Regions from separate parts of the Photobacterium sp. GSS17 genome, predicted to be linked through region 1. Evidence: riboswitches for the same ligand, from Rfam matches in the RefSeq annotation. Region 1 holds a riboswitch; the other holds the start of a gene.
What was found. Region 1 has a riboswitch for lysine ahead of lysC (lysine-sensitive aspartokinase 3). Riboswitches for the same ligand answer to the same signal wherever they lie in the genome.
Positions count from the first base shown of each region.

Region 2: linked by a shared signal. The riboswitch ahead of PGW97_RS23930 (Na+/H+ antiporter NhaC family protein) and the one ahead of lysC (lysine-sensitive aspartokinase 3) in region 1 are both predicted to bind lysine.

Region 1 covers NZ_CP117517.1:3,256,970-3,261,160, forward strand. The annotation lists gene PGW97_RS14800 (PglL family O-oligosaccharyltransferase) at 1-733, shown strand, start outside; gene PGW97_RS14805 (pyridoxal-phosphate-dependent aminotransferase family protein) at 883-2,001, opposite strand; lysine riboswitch at 2,247-2,439, shown strand; gene lysC (lysine-sensitive aspartokinase 3) at 2,644-3,948, shown strand; gene metH (methionine synthase) at 4,109-4,191, opposite strand, start outside.
Region 2 covers NZ_CP117518.1:1,665,794-1,669,984, reverse strand. The annotation lists gene PGW97_RS23940 (GntP family permease) at 1-30, shown strand, start outside; gene PGW97_RS23935 (hypothetical protein) at 178-594, opposite strand; gene PGW97_RS23930 (Na+/H+ antiporter NhaC family protein) at 897-2,489, opposite strand; lysine riboswitch at 2,574-2,743, opposite strand; gene PGW97_RS23925 (aspartate kinase) at 3,058-4,191, opposite strand, start outside.

The DNA of each region.
Region 1 (4,191 bases):
CCCGCATAATGAACTGGCTTACTGGGCTGCAGAAGGGGGCATCCTGCCGTTACTGGGACTGTTGCTGGCCGCCGCCGCCGTCTTTCTGAAAATCCGCAAAGCCCGGGCTGGCACCCAATTAGCACTGGTTGGCCTGTTCTTGCCGATTACCCTACATACCCAGCTGGAGTATCCGTTTTACCACTCCCTACCGCACTGGGTGATGTTCATTATCCTGATCTACTGGGTGGACAATCTGACCGCCAAATACTACCGCCGTCAGGTGGAGTATGTGCTGTCCATTCGGGGACTGGTTCTGATCCTGCCGGTGCTCACCACTGGTTTCATGACCACTACCCTGTACTCGGGCCATCAATTAACCCAGTTTGAGACCCGCCAACCGGCCAATATTGACTACCTGCTGAAGGTCAACAATCCATGGGCCTGGCAGGATCGATTTGAGTGGGATCTGCACGTCACCCAGCTGCAGGTTGGGATTGCCACCGCCAACCCGGCACTGATTCAGACGTATATTGCATGGGCTCGCCAAAAAGCCCTGATCTGGCCACGCCCCACGCTGTACCAAAACCTGATTGCTGCGTACCAGCATCTCGGTGAAACCGCGCTGGCCGAGCAGGTACAACAGGAAGCCCGCTACCTGTTCCCAGGGCAGATTTTTGCGCCAGCCGCTAAAGCAGAACCTGTCACATCGGGTGCGGTCGTCCTGACGGCTCCTCCCGCAGTCACTGACTAGGTGCCCCCGGAGCAAGCATCCGCTCCATAGGACACAGCCATAAAAAACGGCTACCGGAAGGTAGCCGTTTTGGTCTCGACCTGCCTGTTCCGGGCAGCGCCTGCCCGAACAGTAGCAAAACGAAAGAGCCTGACTGAACAGGCCGACACTTATTTCAGGGTCGACTCCAGCGCTTTCAGGCACAGCGCAACGTTCTCGCTGCGTGCAGCATAGCCCATCAGGCCAATCCGCCAGGCTTTACCTGCCAGCGCGCCCAGTCCGGCACCAATTTCCAGATTATAACGTTCCAGCAGGGTTTTACGCACCTGCGCATCATCTACCCCGGCAGGAATATGCACCGCATTCAATTGTGGTAAGCGGTATGCCTCATCAACCACAAACTCGATACCCAGTTGTTCCAATCCTTCACGCAATTCCAGATGGACGTCACGGTGACGCTGCCAGGCATTTTCCAGCCCTTCATTTTTCAGCAGCACCAACGCTTCATGCAGGGCATACAGGCTGTTTACCGGCGCTGTATGGTGGTAACTGCGTTTACCTTCGCCGCTCCAGTAGCCCAGAACCAGACTTTGATCGAGAAACCAGCTTTGTACTTTGCTTTGACGGCTCTGAATTTTCTCCACCGCACGCGGAGAGAACGTCAGAGGCGACAGACCAGGCACACAGGACAGGCATTTCTGGCTGCCGGAGTACACCGCATCCAGTTGCCATTCATCCACCAGCAGCGGTACGCCACCCAGCGAGGTCACCGCATCCACGATAGTCAGACAATCGTGCCGACGTGCCAGCTTAGCGATTGCCTCGGCATCAGTCAGCGCACCGGTCGACGTTTCAGCGTGGACAAACGCGACAATCTTCGCATCCGGGTGTGCCTCAAGGGCTTCAGCCACTGACTGCGGATCAACCGGTTCACCCCAGGCGTTGTCCACCATCACCGCAACACCGCCGCAGCGTTCCACGTTTTCACGCATCCGGTCACCAAACACACCGTTGCGGCAGACAATCACTTTGTCGCCCGGCTCAACCAGGTTCACAAAGCAAGCCTCCATCCCGGCACTGCCAGGCGCAGAGACCGCAATCGTGAACGGGTTAGTTGTCTGGAAAGCATATTGCAGCAGCTGTTTCAGCTCATCCATCATCCCGATGAACAGCGGATCCAGGTGACCGATGGTCGGACGACTCAGGGCCTGTAACACCTGCGGATAAATATCTGATGGACCCGGTCCCATGAGTGTACGCTGTGGCGGATAAAAACTACCAATTGTCATTATTATTTCTCCCTGATGGTAAGGCCTGTTGGTGTAAGGTACGTACTGACTATATCAGGTCTGATCGCAAGTTGCGTCTCTTGTGACAGCGCTGTTTTTGCCCCCTGCGATTCCTCCGTCCGGGAAAGACAAAAAATTTGCAATTATTTTGCATATTCTGCCCCGCCATGATTGACAAAAGACTCTCAAATCCGCTTCAATAGAGCACGTTTTTTGTTCATCCTGAGATGCACCTTATCTCAGGGGCAGACAGAAGAGGAGCGTTACCCAGGTATCTAGGATTGCGGGGCCCCACCCCAAGGCAGTCTGGAGAGGGGGAGTAGCGCCGAGATATGTTGTGACAGGGGGCATGGCATATCGGCTTGGAAGGTTGAATCCTTCTGGCTGTCACCTTTCCAGACGATATAGGTAGTGGAAAGGTGGGGAGCTTCTGGTTGTTGTACCTGACTACATCCTACCTTATTGCTCTCCTGACATTTGCGTCGGGATCTTGATCCCGGGTCATTCCCCCTAAATTTAAGAACGTTTTTACACTTCTGATTGGGAGACCTTGTTTTGAGCTTTGTAAATACTAACTTTACTGTTCCTCCACCAATTACTGTAGCGAAATTTGGCGGCACCAGTGTAGCCGATCATGCCGCCATGAGTCGAAGCGCAACGATTATCAAGGACAACCCAGCTGCTAAAGTGGTATTAATCAGTGCGTGTTCCGGCGTAACCAATCTGCTGGTTGAATTAGCAAATGGAATTGCCGACAACGAGCAGCGCTCACAACGGCTACAACAACTTCGAACGATTCACCAATCGATCATTGATCAGTTGACTCACCCGGAAGCGGTAGCAGCTGAGATCGACCAACTTCTGACAGACGTTGAAGCCCTGGCCAAGCAAACTGCCAGCGCCCCTTCCGTGCAACTGACCGATCAGCTGGTCGCCCACGGCGAATTACTGTCGACTTTTCTTTTTACCCAAATTCTTAACGAAATGGGGGCTAAAGCTACCCGTTTTGATATTCGCCCGGTAATGCGTACCGATAGCCAGTTCGGCAAAGCCGTACCGGATGTGGATGCAATTCGCCAGTTGGCCAGTGAGCAACTGCAACCGCTGCTCCAGTCTGATCAAATTATTGTCTCTCAGGGCTTTATCGGTTCTGATGAAACCGGCCAGACAACGACGCTGGGCCGTGGCGGCAGCGATTACAGTGCAGCACTGGTTGCCGAAGCTATCAGTGCAGAAATTCTGGAGATCTGGACCGACGTTCCGGGGATGTACAGCACCGATCCGCGTATTACAGCCAACGCCATGCCAATCCAGGAAATCAGCTTCAGTGAAGCCTCTGAAATGGCTAACTTCGGGGCAAAAATTCTGCACCCGTCGACGTTGCTGCCAGCCATCCGCCAGCAAATTCCGGTGTTCATCGGTTCTTCAAAAGCACCGGAACAAGGTGGAACCTGGATTCGCCAGCACGTGGCCCAGCCACCAAAATTCCGGGCACTGGCCCTGCGCTGCAACCAGACCCTGGTCACCCTGACCAGCCTGAATATGTTCCATGCCTACGGCTTCCTGTCAGAAGTCTTCCGCATCCTTGGTGAACATAAGGTGTCTGTTGATCTGATCACAACGTCTGAAGTCAGCGTTTCACTGACCCTGGATCAGACCAACACCGGCGGCGGTGCACCAAGCCTGCCAGCCGCAGCAACAGAGGCTCTCAGCAAGCTGTGCCGTGTGGAAGTGGAACAGGATCTGTGCCTGGTTGCACTTATCGGCAACAAACTGGGCGAAGCCCCGGGAGCAGCCACTCAGGTCTTTGGCAAGCTGGACAACTACAGTCCGCGCATGATCTGCTTTGGCGCCAGCCCGCACAACCTGTGTTTCCTGGTCAAAACCAGCGAATCGCGCGAAGTGGTTAAAACCCTCCACGCCGCCCTGTTTGAGGCCGCGAAGTAACCCAAGTTCGGGACACAAAAAAGGCGCTCATGATGAGCGCCTTTTTCATATCAGCGTATGATTGTTGCCGTGTTGGTGTTCCCGATGGGTGTCACCTGTAAAAAAACAGGCCCCGCAGCTGTGGCATCCGGGGCCTTTGAGTCATTACGCCTTTGCTGCATTACAATGACAGGTTCGGCCCCAGCCATTTTTCCGCTTCAACCAGATCCCAGCCTTTGCGCTCGGCATAGCTATCACGCTGAT
Region 2 (4,191 bases), on a different replicon from region 1:
GTGGTACACCTGACGACCGGGCTTGTGTAGCGAGCCTATGTAATCAATTGATGTGCAAGTGATTTTAGCCTAGCCACTTACGCTTATTCACTTAAGCGTAGCCACAAAACCTGGCTGCTATTCTCACACTGAAACGCCCCTGCGCTTACCGCGATATGCGGTCTGCTGACAGGGGCGTTATTCTTGCTGGCAGGGCTGCACGTAAATCGCGTCTGTCGGAAAGCGGCCATCCCGGCTGGGATGCTGGCTGTGCAACCGGCATAAGTCGTGATGGATACTGATCGCCTGCACCCGAAAATTCTCGGTGTGCCACTGACCATCTTCCCGGATACGAATTTGCAAATTTTCGCCGTTACTGACGTGTTCGGGCAGACGAATGTCATAGGTATCGCTGAATGCCAGCAGCCAGTAATCGTCCATGGTTACCAGACGACCTGTCCCCGGTGTTGTGACCGCACTGACATAATCCAGTTTCTGGGCAGCATGCACCGGAAACACTGCGGAAAACACACTCATCCCGACCGCAATCATAGCGCCCCGCAGCGCCCTGAATCTTGCCATCGCTGGGATAGGTCTTGCGATGCTACCGCTCATAGACACCTACCTCTCATAGACACCTACTACTCATTGATACCTACCGCTCATAGACACCGACTATGAATAGGTACCTAGCTGCCATAACAACTCATCACGAAGTGACGGTGATAGATTTAACTATAGTGCGGCCCTGTGGCTAGCCCGGACAAGAAAAGAGACACCGCTGATGCATGAAAGCCACAACAAAAATGCCAACACAAAAAAGCCACGCAAAAAAGCGATGACAGCAAAGCGAATAGAAAAAAGCCTCCGGCACTTGAACGTGCGGAGGCTTTGCATGAAGAGGGCGGATTTACCGGTTAAGCTTCAGACGATGCAAGACTGAGCTCGGGGTTGCTCTGACGACGGCGAAGGGCAAACAGGCAGAAGGCCACAAACCAGACACTGCTGGCGGCGACACCCAGCCAGGACGAATGGGTAAAGCCCATGACCAGATAGCCGAGCAGTGCACCGAACGCGACTGAACCGGCATAAGGTAGCTGAGTGAGCACGTGGTCCATATGGTGACAACCGGCACCCGTTGCCGACAGGATACTGGTGCTGGAAATCGGTGAGCTGTGATCGCCAAAAACTGCGCCAGCCAGTACGGCGGACAGCATCGGCAGTAACATGGTGATGTCACTGGCTGCCGCAATGTCACCGGCCAGCGGCAGCATGATGCCAAATGTTCCCCAGCTGGTGCCAGTGGCAAACGCCATGACACATGACAGCAGGAAGACGACGGCTGGCAACAGTTCTACCGGCAGACTGCCCTGTGACAGTGACGCGAGGTAAACGCCGGTTTGCATGTCGCGTACTACGGTGCCGATTGTCCAGGCAAACAGCAGAATAATGATCGCAGGCATCATGGCTGAGATTCCTTGCGGCGCGGCTTTCAACCAGATTTTTGCCGACAGTTTTAGGCGTAATGCCAGACCCATCGAGACCACCAGGCTGCAGATTGCACCGTATACCAGCGACAGGCCAACGTTGGTATTTTCAAACGCGCCGATCAGGCTGAAGGCTTGTCCTTTACCGGACAGCACATCCGCACCGGACTGAACCATGAAAAAGACGGTTGCCGCGGTCAAGGTCAGGATCGGCAACACCATATCAATCATCCCGCCCTGAGCGGTTTCTGGTGTTTCCATATCCAGACCCGGCGGACGGCCTTTACTGTGATCCCACAGCTGACCTTGCTGGGCGCGGGCTTCATGCTTTCGCATCGGCCCGATATCCAGCTGGAATGCAATAACACAAATCACCATCAGTAGGGTAAAGACCGCGTACAGATTCATCGGCATCATTTCGACAAAGGCGGCGATCGGGCTTTGGTCTGTTAGCTGGTGGGCCGCAAGAATACCGCCGACCAGTGCGATAATGTAGGCACCCCAGGAGGAAATCGGCATCAGGACGCACACTGGTGCGGCGGTTGAATCCAGCAGGTAGGCCAGCTTGGCGCGTGAAATCTGAAACCGGTCGGTCACTGGTCGGCAGATAGCGCCAACAGACAGGCTGTGAAAGAAATCATCAATGAAGAAGATGAAAACCATCAGCCCGGTCAGGGACTTGGCACTACGGCGATCCTTGCACCGTACGGCTGCCCAGTCGGCAAAGGCCTGAGTGGCACCGGACACACTCATCAGACTGATCAGTGCACCGAGCAACAACATGAAAATCAGCATGTTGACGTTATCGTGGTTTAGGGCACCGCCGCTCCAGAAGATAGCCACTATTTTCTGATACAGGTAGTTCAGGGTCTGGGACAGGGAAAATTGGTTCAGCATCAGGGCACCGGCAACGATACCTGCACCCAGTGACAGCAGTACCTGTCGGGTGACGACAGCCAGCAACACCGCCAGCAAGGGGGGAAGCACGGACCAGGCAGAATCCGCAAAAGGAACAAGGCTCATGATCTCATTTCACCTACAACTTAAAGGTGGAGATCTACCAAAAGGACATGTAACGAAATCGACAACCAAGGCATGACGTGTTACCCCTTAGGTAGCGCTCCATAGGAAAAACTATGGCAGTGCTGCGCCTGTTCGACGCAGCCCCAGCGGCTGAGTTTGATGACTCAGTCACTTCGGCGCTGACTCCTTTCCCCGGCTTCATCGGTATCACCCTCTGCTCGGTTACTGATAGGCAGCGCGCCTCTACTGATTTAGGGTTGCTGCGAGCAGACACGGGTCTGCCCACAGCAAATGTTATTATATACGGCTAGTTAGCGATGTCAGCATACAATTCACTTTCAATGACTATTAATTCAGCACTATGAATTGCTTTCGATCAAGGAACTGTTGAACAAAGCGCTGTGGCGGAAAAAACGCTGGCTGACAGAGCGGTGAATCCTTAAACCTCAATCCAGCACAGCGAAGCGACTGACCGTTTAGAGACAACACCGCCGGGGTAAAAGTCCCGGCAGTTGGTTGATTAGTTGGTTGATTGATATGCTGATTGGTTGATATGCCGTTAGTAGTATCAGGCAACGTGGGCCGATTGGCACTCAGTCAGGGAGTCCGGCGGTGTGTGCGTCTCTGCAGGCAGGGCGAAGAACTGCTCATGCAGCGTGCAAATGGCACTCTGGTAGTCATTGTCATCGACCACAAACTGCACGTTGACGTTACGTACCGATGAGTGGGCGGCAATCGGAAAACATTCTGCCTGCATCAGCGCTTGCATCCCCCGCCGCAGTGCCTCATTGGTGTTTATGTTGGCCCCGATGGCAGAAATCATTGCGACCAGTCGCCCGGTAATGGCGGCTTTCGGATATCGTTTCTCCGCCTTATATAACACCTGATTAAGGTTATCGGCACCACCGGTCAGGTAGTAGGTGATTGAGTTTGCGTTCATCTCTTTGCCAATTAAGTTGACGCTCGACTCACGAATCAGTTGCATGATGTCGTAGCCGACATTATCAACGTGACCTACCATCGCCTGATCAAACAGATGCAGCGCAAATACTTTGTCCCGCCCGGCAATGATTTCAACCCGATCCTGCGAGGGGGTAAAGGCATTTGAAATCAGCGTACCCGTGTGCTCTGGCTCAAAGGTGTTCTTGATTTTCAACTCGATATTGTTCTGGCGAAGTCCGGAAGCGGCATTGGGGTGGATCGCTTCCATCCCCAGATTCGCGAGCTGATCGGCCACATCGTAGTTTGTTTCCCCCATAGGCAGAACCGACTCTGGCCCCACGATGCGCGGATCTGCGCTGCTGAGGTGATATTCCTTATGGATGATGGCCTGCCGCGCGCCGGTCAGCACCGCGATGCGGCTAAAGGTCATCTCGCTGTAACCGCGGTCGTACGTTTTCATCAGTCCTTCGTCACAATAGGCGTAACCGGTGACGATAGGCAGTTCCTGACCCAGGTCGATATCGGCAAACGCCTGATTAATGACATCATCCAGATCACCGGTGTACTGATTGTTCCAGCTGGACAGGTCAACAAAGCGCGCATTGATACCCAGCGTTTTCAGCTTCAGGGCGGTATTGAAGGCGCTGTGCGCCTCACCGATGGAGGAGAGAAACTCTCTGACCTGAGGCAGATAGTGGCGCAACGTGAACTGGCCGAATTCGCACATTTCCAGGATGTTGGTGATGCACTGTTTTGCATC